DNA from 2 places in the Dethiobacter alkaliphilus AHT 1 genome. Region 2 is predicted to be linked to the other one. Evidence: riboswitches for the same ligand, from Rfam matches in the RefSeq annotation. Region 2 holds a riboswitch; the other holds the start of a gene.
The links. Region 2 has a riboswitch for cobalamin ahead of DEALDRAFT_RS00320 (CbiM family transporter). Riboswitches for the same ligand answer to the same signal wherever they lie in the genome.
Positions count from the first base shown of each region.

Region 1: another riboswitch for cobalamin. It lies ahead of DEALDRAFT_RS03395 (ABC transporter substrate-binding protein); the one in region 2 lies ahead of DEALDRAFT_RS00320 (CbiM family transporter).

Region 1 is NZ_ACJM01000003.1:23,195-33,257, forward strand. Features, by position in the region: gene DEALDRAFT_RS03370 (cobyric acid synthase) at 1-1,142, opposite strand, end outside; gene DEALDRAFT_RS03375 (cobyric acid synthase) at 1,139-2,674, opposite strand; gene DEALDRAFT_RS16390 (4Fe-4S binding protein) at 2,770-2,958, shown strand; gene DEALDRAFT_RS03380 (TrkA C-terminal domain-containing protein) at 3,010-3,687, shown strand; gene DEALDRAFT_RS03385 (heme ABC transporter ATP-binding protein) at 3,667-4,941, opposite strand; gene DEALDRAFT_RS03390 (FecCD family ABC transporter permease) at 4,949-5,980, opposite strand; gene DEALDRAFT_RS03395 (ABC transporter substrate-binding protein) at 5,984-6,931, opposite strand; cobalamin riboswitch at 7,034-7,206, opposite strand; gene DEALDRAFT_RS03400 (pseudouridine synthase) at 7,247-7,975, opposite strand; gene DEALDRAFT_RS03405 (FAD-dependent oxidoreductase) at 7,992-9,260, opposite strand; gene DEALDRAFT_RS03410 (RidA family protein) at 9,332-9,787, opposite strand; gene DEALDRAFT_RS03415 (spore maturation protein) at 9,846-10,063, opposite strand, start outside.
Region 2 is NZ_ACJM01000001.1:55,479-65,541, forward strand. Features, by position in the region: gene DEALDRAFT_RS00270 (MBL fold metallo-hydrolase) at 1-195, shown strand, start outside; gene DEALDRAFT_RS00275 (DUF1657 domain-containing protein) at 302-505, shown strand; gene DEALDRAFT_RS00280 (DUF421 domain-containing protein) at 518-1,375, shown strand; gene spoVAC (stage V sporulation protein AC) at 1,387-1,866, shown strand; gene spoVAD (stage V sporulation protein AD) at 1,866-2,867, shown strand; gene spoVAE (stage V sporulation protein AE) at 2,883-3,233, shown strand; gene DEALDRAFT_RS00300 (DUF1657 domain-containing protein) at 3,255-3,461, shown strand; gene DEALDRAFT_RS00305 (MoaD/ThiS family protein) at 3,752-3,985, shown strand; gene DEALDRAFT_RS00310 (aldehyde ferredoxin oxidoreductase family protein) at 4,002-5,882, shown strand; gene DEALDRAFT_RS00315 (DUF421 domain-containing protein) at 5,956-6,693, opposite strand; cobalamin riboswitch at 6,955-7,140, shown strand; gene DEALDRAFT_RS00320 (CbiM family transporter) at 7,349-7,981, shown strand; gene DEALDRAFT_RS00325 (energy-coupling factor transporter transmembrane component T family protein) at 7,997-8,743, shown strand; gene DEALDRAFT_RS00330 (energy-coupling factor ABC transporter ATP-binding protein) at 8,731-9,558, shown strand; gene DEALDRAFT_RS00335 (hypothetical protein) at 9,571-9,990, shown strand.

The DNA.
Region 1 (10,063 bases), on a different contig from region 2:
CCGTGCTCAATGGTTTCTCCTTTTACCCGGACCGTGGTCTTTTGCGGCAAAAATTCTGTTTCCACCGGCAAAAGGCCAAGGCCTTCCTCGCTGCCGCCGGTGCCGTCTGCCGATTGCAAATCCACAACCCGGCGGCCAAGCATCTGGTAGCCGCCGCAAATGCCCACCAGAGACGAGCCGCCGTTCACTGCTGCTGCCACCGCTTTTGCCAGGCCGCAGCTTTTTAGCCACCGCAAATCAGCCAGCGTATTTTTACTTCCCGGCAAAATAACCAGGTGAGGACTTCCCAACTGCTGCGGGGTTTGCACATAACGGAGACGCACTCCGTTTTCTGTTGCCAGGACGTGGTAATCGGTAAAATTAGCAATGCGCGGCAGCTGAATCACCGCCACATCCAGCTCTCCCCCGGGCGGTTGTATTCCTCCCAAAGCCAGGGAGTCTTCCGCCGGCAGCGACAAACGGTCCAGATAGGGAATTACCCCTATTACCGGTTTGTGTATCCGCTCTGTTAACATATCCAGCCCCGGCTGCAACCGCTCCTTAATACCGCGGAAGCGGTTAACAATCACGCCATCCACCCGGGCTCGCTCACTTTCATTTAAAAGCGCCAGCGTTCCCGCCACATAGGCAAACATGCCGCCCCGGTCAATATCGCTGATTAACAGCACCGGGGCATCCGCCGCTTCCGCCAGGCGCATATTGACAATATCATGCTCCCGCAGGTTAACCTCCGCCGGGCTTCCCGCCCCTTCCATCACCACCACGTCAAACTTCCTGCGCAGGGTATTCAGGGCACTGAGAACCTCAGGAAACAAAACTTTTTTATGTTCCTGATAGTGGGCCGCCGACATATTGCCGGTGGAGATGCCGTTTACCACCACCTGAGAGTGGGTGTCACTCACCGGCTTTAACAGTACCGGATTCATGGCCACCTCCGGTTCCGCTCCTGCCGCTTCGGCCTGCATGACCTGGGCCCAGCCGATTTCACCGCCGTCTACCGCCATGGCATTAAGGGCCATATTCTGCGCTTTAAACGGCGCCACACTAAATCCTTCCTGGGCAAAATAGCGGCACAGCGCCGCACAAAGAATGCTTTTCCCGGCATCGGAGGACGTTCCCTGCACCATCAGCACCGCTGTCATGACAGATCCTCCTTTTTTTTGCCGGGTAACTCCAGCAGCTGATAAATTGCGTCCATATCCAAAGCGCGGCGCACCTCTGCCGCCAGCTTATCAAATGAGCTTTCCCGGTGGTCCAAAGCTTCGGTGCCCAGCTCCTGCCAACCGCGGCTCTGCCGCAGCCGGTTTAGCCAGGCCCGGCGGAAACCGGGCCGGTCAAAAACTCCATGCAGGTAAGTACCCCAGATGCGGCCGCAAGCCGATACCGCACCGTCATTGCCGCCCTCTCCACTCAAAGTAAAAGCTGCAGAGCAGCCGGGCTCACGCTCAGATTGCCCCATATGGATTTCGTATCCGGACACCTTTTCTCCTAAAGCAAATGACAGCCGGGATTCTCCCTCTGCCCGCACCACTTTTTTCTCCGGATAAAAGCGGGTAGTTACCGCCAACAGCCCCAGCCCCGTTGCTTCTGCGGCGCCGCTGCCCGATTCGCCGCCGTGGGGGTCCCATAATTTCTCCCCCAGCATTTGGTAGCCGCCGCAAATACCCACCACGGGAATTTTTTGCTCACAGGCGGCCAAAATGGCGCTGTCCAGGCCGTGTTGGCGAAGAAACTGCAGATCCCGCATACTGTTTTTTGTGCCCGGTAAAATGACGGCATCGGCGCCGGAGAGCTTTTCCGGTTCATCCACATAGATAAGTTCCACATCCTCTTCTGCCGCCAGGGCGTCAAAGTCTGTGAAGTTACTGATATGGGGCAGGCGCACCACACAGATTTGCAGCTTACCCTGGCTTTCGCCGCAATAGGCACTCCGCTCCAGGGCCACGCCGTCTTCTTCGGCCAGATTGGTTTGGATATGGGGCACCACTCCCAGCACCGGGCGCCCGGTACGCTCCTCCACCACTTTCAGCCCCGGCTCCAGCACCGCCTTGTCGCCGCGAAATTTATTAAAAATAAAACCGGCAATGCGCTGCTGATCTTCCTGCGGCAAAAGGAGCATGGTACCCACCGCTGCCGCCAGAGCGCCACCCCGGTCGATATCGTTAACCAACAGCACCGGAGCTTCCGCCAGTTTTGCTGCTTTCATATTGGCCACATCCTGGTCGGCCAGATTAATCTCCGCCGGACTGCCGGCGCCTTCCAAGACGATAATGTCATATTCATCCCGCAGTGTGTCCAGTGACCTGGCTATCACCTGCAGGCTAAAACGTATGTAATCTTCCTGGGAGCGCGCCGCATAGCTCACATCGCCATGGGGCCTGCCCCGCACAATGATTTGGGCCTGGCCCTGCCCCTTGGGCTTGACCAGAATAGGGTTCATATCCACGGTGGCTTCAATCCCCGCCGCTTCCGCCTGTTCCCCTTGGGCTCGGCCAATTTCCCCGCCGTCGCAGGTTACATAGGAGTTTAAGGCCATATTCCAGCTTTTAAAAGGGGCCACACGGTAACCGTCCTGGGCAAAAATACGGCACAAGGCGGTGGCCAGAGCGCTTTTGCCCACATGAGATGCGCTGCCCTGAATCATAATGGTTTTTGCTTTGGCTTTCCTTTGCATAGCTGCACCATCCTGTCTTGACAAAACAGATAAATAAAGGTACCATTTATTCATACCCCCAAGGGGTATAGTATATTGTCCGGAGGTTATAACAAATGAAGACTTATGCTATTAATCAACAACTCTGCGATCGTTCTCCAGGCTGCAAGGTTAAAAAAGAGTGCCCCAGCAACGCCATTGTGCAAATGGACGGCGACTATTATATCGATATGCTCGCCTGTCGGCGCTGCGGCTTGTGTGTAAAGACGTGCCCGCATGGCGCGGTGGGAGAAAGCGCTTCTTAAGAGACTTTAGAGCTTTGTTTTTTGGGTAAGATAACAGCGGAGGTGTACACATTGTTAGGTGAACTGCCGCTGTTATTTTTAATTTTTATCCTGCTTTTTCTGATTATTGAAGTTTCCACCGTCATGCTGGTAATAACCGGCCTGGACCGGGAAACCGCCCGCTTTCAGGCCATCTCCCTCATTACCTCCTCCGGCTATACCACCTCGGAGGCGGAATTGGTGGTCCGTCATCCCGTCAGGCGCAAAATCGCCATTTTCCTCATGATTTCCGGCACCCTGGCCCTGGCCTTTATTATTTCTATTCTGGTACGCATTTTAGGCAAAGGCCTCTCCGGCCCGGAAGACGTCTTTGTGCTGGTTACTTTTCTGGCCGCAGTATATTTGCTGTCCCGAAACAGCCGGGTAGTTAACTTCCTGGACCATCACCTGGAAAAACGGTTGGAAAATCAGCCTTATCTGCAAAAACGAACAGTGGAAGAACTGCTGCGAATCGACGAGCATTTCAGCGTGGCCGAAGTTCATCTTTCCAATCCTGACGGGCCCTGGGTTGACAAATCCCTGGGAGAAACCAAACTGCGGGACCGCAATGTTATTGTGCTGTCTATCCGCCGGGTGGACGGCACCATGATCCGCGCGCCGCGGGGTCGGGATTTCCTGCAGTATGGCGACATCCTGCTGGTTTACGGCCGCGCCCGCTATATCAGTGAACTAATCGAAACAGTCACCTGAAGGGAAACATTCTTTTAGTTTGCGGTACAGAGCGGCTTTTTCCGGGACTGTTACCGCCCCCTGTTCTTTGAGGGACTGCAGCAGCCGCAGGCCTTCACCGCCGGTAAAATCACGGTCTGCCTGGGCTTTTTCCTCCAGGATATATACAGGAGTTTTCATCTCCAAAGCGGCTTGTGCCGCCTGCAAATTAAGCAAATTACCGGCCCCGATGGGGGCTTCCGCCAGGACAACAGCCCTGGCTTCTTTTATTTGCGAAAGATTCTCGGCGTGCCTTTCTTGGGAAATGTGGGAAAAGGGAACTTCCGCCACCACCGGTAAATCCAGAGCCCGGGCCGCTTCCCAGTCGGTATCGCCCACATTCAAGACGCCTACAGACACAGTAAAACCGGCTTCGGTGAGATCACGCATCAGCTCCCCACCGCAGCCGCCGCCGGCAATTAAATGGACGCGCCGTTTATCTTTTTGGGCCCGGTGGTGCACATGGGGCAAAAGTGAGATGGTGGGCGTCCCCAAAACGGGATGGGGCGTGACCAACACCCGGGTGCGGTACACATCCTGAATATTCTCCGCGGTAAGCACCTGAGCCGGAGGACCGCAGGCGGCGATTTTTCCCTGGCTCACCAGCACCAGTTCGTTGCAGTAATAGGCCGCCAGATTCAATTCATGCAGTACCGCCACCACCGTCAGCCCCTCCACCGTGGAAAGCCGTTTCACCAAATCCAGAATTTCCTGCTGGTAACCGATATCCAAATGAGACGTGGGCTCATCCAATAAGAGGACTTTGGGCTGCTGGGCCAAAGCCCGGGCAATCATCACCCTCTGGCGCTCTCCGCCGCTTAGTTCGGTAACGGAGCGCTCCCGCAAATGCTGGCACCCGGTCATCTCCAGCACCTGGCGCACAATCTCATAATCTTTTAAAGATTCACTTTGAAAGCGGCCCAGATACGGGGCCCTGCCCATCATCACCACATCTTCCACAGAAAACAAATAGCCCGCGGTGGTATCCTGTGCCACCACGGCCATGGTTTTAGCCAGCTCATTTTGGGCAAATCCGGCCAACTCCCGGCCCGAAAGCAGCACGCTGCCGCCTGAGGGGGCCAATATACGGGACAAGACTTTTAAAAGGGTGGTTTTGCCGCTGCCGTTGGGACCGATAATGCCCACAAAAGAACCCTCCGGCACCTCAAAGCTGGTTCCCTGTAATATTTTGTTTTCTCCGTAGGCAAAATGCAAATCGTCAATGGTTATTCTCATAATTTCCTCACAAACGAATATCTTTCTTCTTTTTACGGAGCAGGTAAATAAAAAACGGCGCCCCTACAAAAGCGGTAATAATCCCCACCGGGATTTCCTGCGGCGCCACCGCTGTGCGGGCAAAAACATCGGCCCAGACCAGAAAGATTGCTCCCACCAGCGCCGAAGCCGGCAATAGCACCCGGTGATCGGGCCCGGAAACAATACGGACCGCATGGGGTACAATCAGTCCCACAAAACCAATCATGCCGCTGACGGAAACGGCGGCTGCCGTTACCAGCGACGCTATGACCAATAACAATTTTTTGGTAAATTCAACCCGCACACCAAGGTGCAGGGCGGCCTCTTCTCCCATCAATAAAATATTCAGCTCCCGGGCGTAGAAAAACAATACTAAAAAGCCCACCAAAAGATAGGGAAGCACAAACCAGACTTCGGTCCAGGAGCGCATCATCAGCCCGCCGGAAAGCCAGAAAAAAATACCCTGCATATTCTGCCCGGAAAAAACCATAATCAGAGAAATAATGGCAGAAAGAAAACTGGAAACCACAACCCCGGCCAACAAAAGGGTTACCACCGGCACCTGGCCTCCAATCTTGGCCAGATTATAAATAAAGAACATGGCCAGAAAAGCCCCCACAAAAGCAAAGGCCGGAAGCATATGTGGGAAAAACAGAACACCTAATTGCCGCAGAAGTATGGCAATGGTTGCTCCCACCGCTGCGCCACTGGAAACACCGATGGTAAAAGGGTCTGCCAGGGGGTTGCGCAGCAATCCCTGGAAAGTAGCTCCCGCCAAAGACAAAGAAGCTCCCACCAGCATACCGAGAATCACCCGCGGCAAGCGTAACCTCCAGATAATGTCCACGGTGGAACCCGACACACCACTGATATCGCCCAAACCAATCCGGGACAGCAGGACCTGCAGAGTAACCCCCGGAGGGATGGCCACCGCACCGATGGCGATGGCCAAAATCAGAGTCAGCCCAAGCATGACAAACAGGACTCCAAAGGTCAAAAAGATATTTCTTCGTTTCATGGCTTACTCATAGAAAGCATTGTAAAGCTCTTCCAGACCTTCTACAATGCGCGGTCCCGGACGGGTTACTACGTCATCATTAATATTGTAAACCCGGCCGTTTTGCACCGCGTTGATTCCCTGCCAGTTGCTATTGGCCAGAATATCATCTCGTGGTGTAAAAGAACTGATAATGACTTCAGGATCAATTTGCAGGAATTCTTCCTCGGAAATCTGCGGCCAGCCCGCACCGATATCTTCTGCAACATTAATACCACCGGCATTGTTAATCATCTCATTCATAAATTCGCCACTGCCAACGGTATAAAGATTTTCATCAATCATTACAAACACTGTGGGGCGCTCACCTTCTTCGGCAGCCACTTTTTGACTGAAGGCTTCCCGGCCGTCACTCATCTCATTTGCCAGTTCCACACCATTTTCAGGAACACCTGCTACGGTAGCTACCTGCCTAAACATCTCTTCAATATCATCTAATGTTCTGGGAGCAAAAACAACTACGGTAAGGTTGTTTTCCCGCAGTTGGTCCACCGCATCCTGTGGTGTCTGCCCTGACGCAACCACCAGGTCCGGCTCCAGAGCAAGTATTGCCTCCAGGTTAAGGCCCCACGCACTCCCGACCTGATCCACTTCCAGCGCTTCCTCAGGATAGTTACATTCATCGCTCACACCTACTACTCTGTCACCCAATTCCAGCGCAAACAAAGTTTCAGTAAGGTTTGGAGTCAGGGAAATAATACGTTGGGGCTCGGCGGTAATTTCCATTTCCTGTCCGGTGTCATCCACAAAAGTCATGGGATAAGTAGCTTCCTCAGTACCGTTATCTGCAGCCTCTTCCTCACCGTTATTGTTCCCATTGTTTTCACCGTTGTTGTCGCCACAGCCCACCAAAAGGGCCAGTGAAACCAGCAAAACAACACCCCAAATCAACCATTTGTTCTTTCTCAGCATTTTTCTTTCTTCCCCCTTTAATTATAAAACAAAAAAATCCCAGCGCCCGCTTCAGGCTCTGAGAATGTACAAATAAACGTACGTTTCCCTTGACCCGAGGGCACGATACGGCTGGCACAGGCAGGTTTCCTGGCTTCCGATCATCGCCTGGCGGCGCCTTCCCCCAAAAGGGTGGCAATTGCCGCAGACTCACGGTTACAGTGGCGGGACCGCTCAGGCCTTTAACCTGATTCCCTTTTACCCCTAAACAGGGCACCTGTTCCATCGTCCGGTATGGATTTATTTAATTCTATCAAATCCGTCAGGTTTAGGCAACTATCTTTTTGCGCCCGCAGCCCGTCTGAGTTGCTCTATCTCCCGCGGCTCCAGCCGGCGCCAGCGGCCTTCCTGTAAACCGCTTAGCGTCAGAGGGCCGAAGCGGACACGTTTCAGCGAAACAACGGGATGTCCCACCGCTTCCAGCATACGGCGCACCTGACGGTTGCGCCCTTCCTTAATAATCAGGGAAACAACGGAGGTGAGCCGTCCGCTTTTTACCAGCTGCACTTTGGCCGGAGCGGTCATGCCGTCATCCAGCCTGACTCCTTTGGCCAGAATTTCCAGCGCTTCTTTTTTGGGGGTATCATGGACCTTGGCCAGATATTCTTTTTCTACGCCAAATGACGGATGGGTCAGTTGATTGGCCAACTCTCCGTCATTGGTGAGCAAAAGGAGGCCGCTGGTATCCAGATCCAACCTACCCACCGGGTAAACCCGGGTTTTAATATCCGCCACCAGTTCTTTTACCGTGGGACGACCAAACTCATCCTTTAAAGTGGTGACATAGCCCACAGGCTTGTACAATAAAATGTATTCATTATTTTGTTGTACTTTAACGCGGCGCCCGTCCACTTCCACCACATCATTTTCCGGGTCCACAGTAACTCCCATGGCCGTCACCCGGCTGCCGTTTACGGTTACCCGGCCGCTTTCTATCAGCTTCTCTCCGGCTCTGCGGGAGCAGACACCGGCCATGGATAAAAATTTCTGCAGCCTGATTTCCACCGCTACCCCTCTTTTCTTATTTACTGAAAATATTTATCAGACCAGCTTCTTTTACCAGACCTTGGACTGTATCCCGGTCCGTCAGATATAAACCACGTTTTTGCATGCGGGCAAAGTATTCGGCGCCGGAAAAGGTGATACGCTGCATGCGCGGCCGCTCTTTTTGCCGATTGGGATTGCTATAGGCAATAATATCTCCGCAGGCCAGGCTGTCGGGCAAAGTAAGCAATTTAGCGCCGTCAGACTTTGCCGCCGCATTAAATCCGGCCAGAGAACCGGTCACCACCGCTTCGGTATGGCCTACTAAAAAACCCGCTTTTTCACCGGCACAAAACAGATTATCCAATCCGTCCACCTTAAGCCGGTTATCCCGCGGAGCCACCGCAGTAAAACGGATGGAATTACCCATACCGCCCGCATAAGGATCCACATAGCGGGCCTGGCTGAGTCCGGGGATTTGCTGTAATAAATCCAGGGGAAAGTAGGAGCTCATCATTTTGGCATGGCCCGTATCCAATAGCACCAGATTTTCTTTGAAGGCGGGCAGGTTATATTGCTGGCAGGCCTTGTTTTCCAGCTCCGCATGGCGCAAAACTGCAGGCAGCGGAATCACCACCACCCCATTGGTTTCCAGCTTTTTAACCAAAGCGGAATCCAGCGAATCCTTGCAAAGCTTACAGGAACCGCTCATGGAGCCCGGGCGTCCCTCACCCCGCATGCCCATAATCTCCAGCACACCGGCCTTGGCCGCCACGCTGACACGGGGGCCAAAAGACGGGCAGCGGATAACACACATGGCACAGCCGTTACCAAAACGGCCGCAGTTATGGATGCCGCCGGCGGAACCGGTGGTATCAACAAAGATATCTGCCGTGATGCTTTCTGCTTCTCCCAGCTCTACCTGGGTAAGACGGTCTTCTTTTATCCGGACATCGGTGACCCGGGCGGATGTCCGCACCTGCACACCCGCAGCCAGCAGGTGTCGACGCACCAAAAATTCTATTTGGCCCACATCATAGAGTGCTGCATGGCTATGACCCGGAAATTCCACATCTTTATGGCGGGCAGCCTGGTCCATCACCTCAAAAAGGTGGCCGCACCCCAGCGCCTCTGCTTCCAACAGAGCCGTCAGCCGGCCGTTGTTGCGATAGATACCACCCACCAGACCGGTTCCCAGCAGCTGATCGGTACGCTCCAGAAGTGTCACCTCTGCGCCGCGCCGTGCTGCGGCCAGCGCCGCTGCACACCCTGCCCAACCGGCGCCAATCACCAGCACACTGCCCAAGCCGTAAACCCCCTTTAACAATCCATAACATAATACATCCTGAAGTATGTATTATGTTATGACCAAAGCGGCTACTCTGTGATTTCCAGAATCATTTCCACTTCAACCGGTGTATCCAGAGGCAGGGCAATGGCACCTACCGCAGCGCGGGCATGCCCGTCGCTAAACAGTTTGCCCAGCAAATCGGAAGCTCCGTTTAGGACCTTGGCCTGAGTCGTAAAATCCGGGTAGCAGTTGACATACCCGGTTACCTTCAATACCCGCAGGATTTTATCCGCGCCGCCGGCCGCACTGGCTGCGGCAGCCAGAGCGTTTAAGGCACAAATCCGGGCCGCTTCATAGGCTTCCTCTTCGCTAACATCGGTGCCCACTTTTCCCTTAAAACGCAAACTGCCTCCCACCAGCGGAAGCTGACCGGAGGTATAAATGTAGGAACCGGACCGAACCGCCGGCAGGTAAGCTCCCACCGGGGAGGCCACCTCCGGCAAAGTCAGATTCAGCTCCTGTAGTTTCTCCTTGAGATTCATATGTATTCCTCCTGTCTTTTCTTTTCATCATACCGCAGGAGGGAGCATGGTGCAAGTTTTAGCCGAAAACCATGGTACAGACAATGATGGCGGCAATAAAGCCGGTAAAATCGGCCAACAGCCCCACCGCCAGGGCATGGCGGGTCCGCCGGATACCCACCGAACCAAAATACACCGTCAGCACAAACAGGGTGGTGTCGGTGCTGCCCTGCATGGTGGATGCGATGCGCCCCACAAAGGAATCGGGGCCGTGGGAGTTAAAGATTTCCGCGGTAA
Region 2 (10,063 bases):
CATGTGCACCTTACTCAGCTTCCCCGGCATCTAAAGGAGATACCCCAAAACCGTGAAGTCTATATCTTCTGCGCCAGCGGCCTGCGGTCCATGGTGGCCGCCAGCCTGCTAAAGCGTGAAGGTATGGAGAACATCGTTGTGGTATTGGGCGGCCTGGCCGGCTGGAGTTCCACCACCTGTCCCATCGAAAAATAAGTATTTATGCCATCCAAAAAGGATGGTTTTTTTTTAGGCTTTTTGCATTGTAGCAAGTTAGTTTGGTGAAAAATAAGAGGGAGTCTTATTAAGTGAGGTGAGGCAAATGACAGTCGGTTCGCAATTAAAGCAGACCATTGTCAGCCTGAAAGGCATACAGGGAACGGCTAAAGTCTATGCAACTCAGGCGCAGCATGAGAAAACTCGCCGGGCTTTCTCCCAGGCTTCAGATAAGCTGGAACAGATTCTGTCTGATCTGGAAGGCCGGTTGCAGACTCTGGAATTTGAGGAGCCACAATACAAGGGATGAGGTGAGTAGTAAATGCCTGAATGGCTGTTGTTTTTATTCCGTTCCCTGGGGCTGTTTGTAATTATCTTCTTTTTCATGCGTGTTATGGGCAAGAAGCACCCCACCACATCGCCATTTCGCTTTGTGGCAAATGTAGTGATTGCCGTTCTTGCCGCCCTGATAATTATGGAAGTTGTGGAAAACCTGGCTTTGGGCCTGGTGGCACTGGGCGTGTGGTTGGTTCTGCCTCTTTTGTTTGACTATCTGGCACTGCGCAGTAAAGCTGTCCATGATCTTTTGCACGGCAAAGAGACAGTACTGATTAAACAGGGCAAAATCATGGAGGAAAACCTGGAAAAGGTCCGGCTTACCGGTGAAGATTTGCTAAAAGATTTACGGGCCAAGGATGTTTTCAGTGTGGCCGATGTAGAGTTTGCGGTGCTTGAAACCTCCGGGGATATCAATGTGATGTTAAAGTCGGATAAGAAGCCCATCACCGCCTTTGATATGGAATGGAAAGTGATGCCCCAGACCGAACCGCAGACCGTAATCTTAGACGGCAACGTTCTCCATGACCCGCTGACAGAATTGGGCCTGACCAGAAGCTGGATACAAACGCAGTTGGAAAGTAGTGGTGTTTCCCTGGATAATGTTTTTTTGGGTCAGGTTAACTCTGCAGGGGAGCTATACCTTGATGTTTTCGACGATTCCATGCAGCTAGCTAATCCCTCTGTCAGGGAGATGCTCTTTGCCAACCTGCAAAAAGCAGAGGCAGACCTGGAAAAGTATGCTTATGAAACACAGGACCAACAGGCAAGGGATATGTTTAGTGAAAATGCGCAGAGGATACATAGTCTGACAGAAGAGTTGCGTCCGTATCTGTTGCGTTAGGGGGTAAGTAAATGTCCAATAAAAAGTTCAAAAAAGCGCCACCGCCACAACAGGAGTTTCAGTTTCTGGCCAAGGCACGCGAGCCAAAACGGCCGGTACTTACCAATTGCCTGCGTGCTTTTCTGGTAGGAGGCTTAATTTCCACCATAGGCCAGTTTTTTCACTGGTTTTATATGACCTATTTCAACTTTACCGAAGTCTCGGCCAGCAATCCCACGGTAGCCACCATGATTATGATCGCAGCTTTGCTGACCGGTCTGGGAGTTTATGACCATATCGCCCAATATGCCGGCGCAGGCACCATTATTCCGGTAACGGGTTTTGCCAACACGGTGGCCTCTGCCGCCATTGAACACCGCAGCGAAGGATACGTATTGGGTGTAGGCGGCAACATGTTTAAAATTGCCGGACCAGTTATCACCTTTGGCGTCTTCTCTGCTTTTGTTTTGGCCATCATCCGCATAACCATTGAAAAGTTAGGTGGAATGTAATGCTAAAAGGACACCAGTCTTGGGTATTTGAAAATAAGCCGGTAATCCTTGGTGCCGCAGCGGTGGGCGGCCCTTTTGAAGCAAACGGTGCAGTGGCCGATGATTTTGATATTTTACATGATGACATGTGGCTGGGTGAAAAAAGTTTTGAAAAGGCGGAAAAAAAGCTCCTGGAGCAGGCCTGTGAAAAGGCTATTGATAAAGCGGGCCTGAAAAAAGAAGATATTCACTTCTTCTTTAGCGGTGACCTGATGAATCAGATTATTTCTTCCAGCTTTGCTGCCAGGACTTTGGGAATTCCCTACTTAGGCATCTTTGGTGCCTGCTCCAGCGCCATGGAGGGACTGGCCTTGGCCTCCTTTGTAACCAATGCCGGCGGCGCCCAATATACTCTGGCAGGCACCTCCAGCCATAACGGGTCTGTAAATAAACAGTTTCGCTATCCCACTGAATACGGAGCACAGTTGCCCCCCACCGCCCAGTGGACGGTAACCGGCGCCGGTGCCGCTGTGGTAGGACGAAGCGGCGAAGGCCCAAAAGTGACTGCTGCCACCATTGGCCGTGTGGTGGATTTGGGTATCTCCGACCCCTTCAACATGGGGACCGCCATGGCTCCCGCCGCAGTGGATACCATTGAATCACATTTTCGCGACCTGGGTGTTGACGCTTCCCACTACGATTTGATTGCCACGGGAGACCTGGGTAAAGTGGGGCATCAGATAGCTGTGGATTTATTCAAAAAACATGGCACAGACATCCCTGAAGAAAAGCTAACGGACTGCGGCCTGATCATCTATAAAGATGACCAACCGGTGATTGCCGGCGCCAGCGGCTGTGCCTGTTCCGCCACAGTAACCTATGGCCACTTTCTTAAACGCATGCAAAAAGGTGAGCTGAACAAAATTCTGGTGGTAGCCACAGGGGCTCTTCTATCTCCACTTTCTTTCCAGCAAAAAGAAAGCATTCCCGGTGTGGCGCACGCCGTAGTCATTGAAAGATAAAGGAGACAGGAATCTATGGATTTTCTCATAGCCTTTGTGGTTGGCGGTCTGTTTTGTGTTGTGGGACAAATATTGTTGGATATCTTTAAACTTACACCGGCCCATACCACCGTAACGCTGGTGGTAACCGGCGCCGTATTAGGCGCTTTGGGGCTTTATGAGCCCCTGATTCAGTTTGCCGGGGCCGGCGCCTCCATTCCCATCAGCAGCTTCGGTAATGCCCTGGTAAGCGGTGCTCTCGGTGAAGCGGAGAGAAACGGCCTGGTGGGCGTTCTAACCGGAATCTTTGAAGTTACCAGTGCCGGTATCTCCGCCGCCATCATCTTTGGCTTCATAGCTTCCCTGATTTTTAAACCCAAGGGATAATCAGCATAGGAGGTGAGATATGTGACAGTAGGTACTCAACTGCAGCAGGCTATCTCCGGCGTGCAAAGTGCTGCCGCCACCATGAAATCATTTGCATTGGAAACCCAGGATCCCGAGGCGAAGAAAACTTTTGAGCAGCTGGCTCAAAACATGGACAACGCCCTGCAAACATTGCAGCAGCGCCAGCAGTATATCCAGCAGCAGGAACCCAAATACAAACAACAATAAACGAAAGTAAAGAGGCTGTAAGCATATCAAACATGCTGGCAGCCTCTTTTTGTGGACAGAGGGACAGGTTAAAGTGTCCACGAATCAAAGGGGACAGGTGATTTTATCTCAAATTCGCCGTTGAAATTGAGGCAATTGACTTGCCCGTCATTGCAGAGTCCTCCGTGTTCCTGTGGGACAAATGAACCTGTCCCTTTTGTCCATGTTAAAATGGGGGTAGGAACCTTGTTTTATGTGTCGTATAATCTTTATAGGACTTAATAAATACTCGGATGGCGGAAGGGGTTAATATGAAAGTCATCAGGGTTTTTTTACACAACTTTTTGGATACGTATTCGGGCCAAGGGCCTGAGACAGAGCTTGAGATTTTGGACGGGTGGCAAGTAAGGGACGTGCTGGCGGCCATAGGCATTGAGCCGGAAATTATTGGTGTTGTTTTAGTAAACAAAAAGCTTGCCGATAAAGATACTGAGATTAAGGCCAATGATCGGGTAGATTTGTACCCGCTGTTTGGCGGCGGTTAATGAGAGGAGGATGCAGATGAGTTACGGTTATACCGGGAAGATTTTGGAGATTGATTTGACTGCCGGTACCCATAATGTTCTGAAGATGGGTGAGGATTTTTACAGAAAGTATCTGGGTGGGCCGGGTATTGCCACCTATTTTGCACTAAAGAATATTACTCCCCACACCGAACCGTTGTCTCCGGATAACGTGCTTATTTTTGCCACAGGAATTCTTACCGGTTCTTTTGGCCCCGCTGTTCCCCGCTATACTGTTTGCGCCAAGTCTCCGCTGACAGATACCATCGGCAAGTCGGAGGCCGGTGGCTTTTGGGGGCCTGAGTTAAAAAAAGCAGGTTATGATGCTATTATTGTCAGGGGAAAAGCAAAAGACCCTGTTTATGTAAATATTGCAGATGGTGCAGTGAAGATAAAAAGCGCGGCGGCTGTCTGGGGTAAAGATACGCTGGAAACACAAAATGCTTTGGAGCAGGCTGAAGGAGAAGGTACCCGGGTGTTACAAATCGGCCCCGGTGGAGAAAACCAGGTGCTTATGGCTAACATCGTAAACGAGTTAGGACATTTCAACGGCCGCAATGGTTTGGGGGCTGTGATGGGTTCCAAAAACCTTAAAGCCATTGTGGTTAAGGGAAGTGAAAATGTTCCTTGTTACGATAAGGAGTTTCCCAAAGATTTGTCACGTTGGGTAGCAAAAAACTTAAAAGACCACGCGCTGGCCTATGGCCTTTACTGGAACGGTACACCAGGCGGTATCACAACCATGAACGCCAATGGTTCATTACCAACAAAGAACTGGCAAGAGAGTGTTTTTGACCGGGCAGAAGAAATAGGTGCCCAGAGCCTGGAAAAGATTTTGATTAAACGTAAAGGTTGTTTTTCCTGCCCCGTGCGCTGCAAGCGGGTAGTGGAGAGCAAGGACAGTGAGATGCCCATCAACCCCGCATTGGGCGGCCCCGAATATGAAACTCTGGTATGTCTGGGTTCCAATCTGGGGATTGGTGATATCAAACTGGTGTCTAAGGCAAATGAGCTGTGCAACCGTTATACGCTGGATACCATGAGCCTGGGAATGACCATTTCCTTTGCCATGGAGTGCTATGAAAAAGGCTTTTTGACAAAAGAAGATACCGGGGGTATAGAACTAACCTTCGGTAATGAAGATATTTTACTGGATTTGATACGCATGACCGCCTTCAAGGAAGGTTTTGGTAAGGACCTGGCACTGGGCTCATACCGTCTGGCGCAGCAACTGGGTAAAGAAACAGAAAATTTTCTGCTGCAGGTAAAAAAACAGGAACTTCCAGCCCATGACCCCAGGGTAAAGGCAGGCCTGGCGCTACAATATGCCATTTCCAGCCATGGCGCAGACCACTGGTTTGCCCAACACGACACGCTATATACTGAAAAAGGCTCCAGCGGTATGCAGTCCATTGCTCAACTGGGAGTTGCTGAGCCGGTACCGGCCGATGAGCTTTCGGCTCAGAAGGCAAAACTTATCTACTATACACATTTAATGACCATAATGTATGACTGCCTGGGCGTATGTATCTTTGGTTATGCTTCACGAAGTATTGTGTCGCTGGAAAAACTGGCACAGCTGGTTGAAGCGGTAACCGGCTGGAACATCAGTATGTGGGAGATGCTTAAAGCAGGTGAAAGGGCATCGGTGATGATGAGGTCTTTCAACGGACGGGAAGGATTCACCTCCAGCGACGATGTACTGCCGCCGAGGGTTTACGACGGTATTACAAACGGACCCCGCAGGGGCGAAAAGCTTAATGAAGCCGTATTTACCCAAGCCAGAGAGGTCTACTATCAGATGGCCGGATTAAATGAACAGGGCCTGCCCACCATCAGTAAGCTTGCTGAGTTGGAGATTGACTGGCTGGCAGAATAATATTGTTGCAGAGGATCAGAAAAAAACGAAGCCCGCATAATGCGAGCTTCGTTTTTCAGATAAGAGCGTCTTCCTACATATCAGGATCGTTGCCTTGCCGCTTATCTTTGCCCTCACCCACAAAAAATGCTTTAAAGGGGTTAAGGGGAGGCTGCTCTGCAATATAGAGGCTGCCGTCGGTATCCAGCAGCAGAAGGAGTACCGCATCCGTTCCCCGTATCCCTCTTTTTGTCAACTCTGCTTTTAGCCAGTTTTCATCAAGCCCGGCGCCAAACAGGTTTTGCCGCAGCACCTGACCTTCCACCACCAACGGGGTGGCAATTCCCTCATAAACGGTGCTAATTTGCAAATCTTTGGGAGTAACCGGCCGCACCTGTGACTTTGGTATCACCGACAGCTGGCCGTTTGGTTCCAGAATAGCAAACTCGATATCATGAATACGCCTGTACCCCTGATTGCGAAGGGCTGCCATCAGTTGTTCCACGTTAATGGCATTTTTAATTAAATTTTGTTTGACGATTCTCCCGTTACGAATAGCCAGATCGGGCCGGCCGCCGATAAACCCTTTTAGTAGATTGTTTAGTGTGCTAAGGCTAATTACAGTATGCATAATTGCCAGCACACCCAAAGCAGCCAGCGCATTAATCAACGGTACGTCCCGGTTAACAATCAGCGCTGCCGAGGCAGAACCAATGAGCATCATCACCACAAAATCGTAGGGTTTTTGCTGAAAAGTCAGCCCTTTACCCATCAGGCGCAAAAGAATTAAAGACCAGGCATAGACGATAATAGCACGGTTTACAACTTCCATATGGACTCCTTTCCGCTTACGGAATAAAATGGCAGATACTTCTACTGCACTATCATATCCACAACGATAAAAGAGATTCATTTCACTTTTTCTAAAGTTCTTTACATCACTTGGCAGGAATAATTAAACAATGGTCGAATAATGTTAAAACGTAAGAAAGTCACGCCTATTCGGTTTCCGCAATGCGTGCCTTTCCATACCGGTTTCCTTAGCAGCTTCGCAAACTGCGAAGCGTTATAAGTTCCTACCGGTAGAACTGAATAAGGATAAATAGAAGCAAGTGACCTGAGTTCAAATCAGGTTAAAGGGAAACCGGTTAGAATCCGGTGCGGTGCCGCCACTGTAAAGGCGAGTTTTCTTCCATCAGGCCACTGGCCCCAAAGGCTGGGAAGGCGGAAGAAAACGATGAACCTAAGCCAGTAGACCTGCTTGTTTCGTTTAGCCACTGGACCTACGCGCATAGGGGGTGTCTTACGAAGCGGGAAGTATGTTTTGCCTGCCACTAAAGCCTTAACCAACCTATGGTTAAGGTTTTACTTTTGTTCGCAGGAATTTATCACCCCTGACCCCTGCACCCAGCAAAGCCCTAGTTGCTTTGTGCTAAAAAAGGTCCGTCCCCAATTTGTTCCAGGTTTTGCAAAGCTTTTTGGAAGGAATGGTTTATATGCATATTACTGATGGAGTAGTAAGTTTGCCGGTGGCCGGTGCGGCGGCAGCTGCTGCCGGGGTCAGCCTGGTTTATGCGGTAAAAAACACCAAAGAAGAAGAGATCCCTCGGCTTAGCCTTTTATCCGGTGCATTTTTTGTCTTTTCCCTCATCAGTGTGCCGGTAGGGCCTACGTCGGTTCATCCGCTTTTAGCGGGCCTTTTAGGTATTATGCTTGGTGTTAAAGCACCCATTGCCATTTTTATCGGCTTATTATTGCAAGCATTATTATTTAATCACGGGGGCCTAACCACTCTGGGGGTTAACCTGATTTTAGTAGCTGTGCCGGCATTAATTGCCGCTAAACTGTTTTATGTCCTTAAGCGCCTGTCGGTTTTTACCCGCGCTGCCCTGGTAGGTGGGATAGGCGTTATGGCCTGTGTTTTGCTGTTAGTCCTTTTATTGCTTATTACAGATCAGTTATTTGCAGAGGGCCAGTTTTCTGTTGTAAATATTCTGCTCATAGGATATACACCGCTAATGATTGTGGAAGCAGTAGTTACCGGATTTGCCATTAACTTTCTTTATCGGTCCAGGCCGGGTTTATTGGGCCTTGCAGACAACAAAGCCCAGTCAGGCTAAAGGAGATTTTAAATTATGGGAACCAACCATGGAAAATGTGCTGACTTCTCACAGGGAAGCTCATGGGCGCATCACTGGGAACCGCGGACAAAGACGTTGGCAGCCATACTTTTTGTCTTCAGTGTGGTAAGTGTGCAATCATTGCCTTTACTTATTTTGCTCTACACCCTGGTGCTTTTGGCCACCATTAGTGCAGGCCTGCCGCTGCGTACCTTATTGTGCCGCATGATGTGGGCTGTGCCGTTCTTGCTGTTAATGGCTGCACCGGTGGCTTTGGGAGGAGGCCTTCCCCCTGATCCGGAGCGGGTAACCTTTGCCGGTCTTATTGTCTTTAAAACGCTCACTTCCATTGCCGTAATGTCGGTGCTTCTGGGAACCCAGTCGGTACAAAGCTATTTTAACGGCCTGGCCCATATGCGCCTGCCGGCGGTGATGGTGTCGGTTCTCTTTTTAGCCTACCGTTATGTGTTTCTTTTTAAAAAGCAGGTAGCCAATACACAACGGGCTCTGGCATCAAGAATTTTTCAACCTAAACTAAGTAAACGTTCCTTGGCCGTATATGGTGAAATGGCCGGGGGCCTGCTCTTAAAAGCGGTGGATCGTTCCGAATCTGTCTATCGGGCCATGGCTGCCCGTGGTTTTGCCGGTAAGTTACATACCGGAGACCCTCAGCCTATTACCAAGAGGGATATTATTAAATGTGGATTTGTGCTAATGCTGTCATTGTCAGTAATCATAGTGGAATGGAGGTGGTTGGGTTGAAAGCGGTAGAAATCAGAAATCTCAACTATTCATATTCCGATGGAACAAAAGCCCTCAATAACCTTTCCCTGTCCATTCCCAGATACAGGCGTGTAGCTCTGCTTGGTGCCAACGGCAGCGGTAAAACAACTCTTTTGCAGCATTTAAACGGTTTGCTTCTGCCTCAGGACGGAAGTGTTACCGTGATGGGCTATTATCCGGTGGATAAAAAGCATGTGCTGAAAATCCGGCAGTTAGCCGGAATGCTCTTTGATACTCCGGAAGATCAGCTTTTTTCCACAACTGTGGCTGAAGATGTGGCCTTTGGACCCCGTAACCTGGAATTGGATGAACAGACGGTAAACTCAAGAGTCAGGCGTGCCATGGAACTGGCCGGAATTACCGATTTGGCCGATAAGCCTCCCTATAACTTAAGTTTGGGCCAGAAGAAACGGGTAGCCATTGCCGGAGTACTGGCCATGGAACCGGAACTGCTGATCTTTGATGAACCGTTCTCAGGGCTGGACCCCCGTTTTGCCGCCCAGCTTATGGACCTGTTGGAGAAACTGTTTCACCAGAAATGTACAATTATTATCACCACCCACGACGTAGATATGGCCTATGCCTGGGCGGACCACGTGATTATCCTGTCCAAAGGGCAGGTGTTGGCGGAAGGTACTGCGGAATTACTGCAGGACAAAGATTTAATGACTGAGGCCAGCCTTAATGTTCCCATGCTAGCCACAGCTTTTAGCGGCACCGACATGGCTCCACGCACACCGGCGGAAGCAAATCAGCTGCTGCGGTTTGCACAGAGAAAGACTAAAGTACTCTAATGGAGGCATATAATGCTTAGAAAAAGGACCGTCACTTTAATAACAATACTTATAGTTTTGCTGTTAACCACAACTTCGGCCTATGCGCACCGCATGTTAATCAGGCCGGTGGAATCCGGCCTGATTCAGGTGGTTTTTGACGACGACACAGTGGCGCAAACTGCAGATGTTATCCTCTATGATGAAGACCGGCAGGTACTGGAACAGGGAAATGTAACCTCCGAAGGATATTTTGAGTACGATACCAGCTTACCCGTGGCCCGGATTGAAGCCAATGATGGTGTGGGCCATAGCGCCAGCTGGTTATATGGGGCAGAGCTAAATGAACCGGAGCCCATGTTGCCCCGGGTTCTGCTTGCCGTATCCGCATTCATTTTTATTGCTGCCTTTTTCCACTACCGCAGTTCACAAAAAGGCAATAAACAAGCTTGAAACTTGTTTATTTAATTTGTTAGACCTGTAAACCCATAAATTTCGGCTTTTGCCAACCCTTCCTAAACCCGGA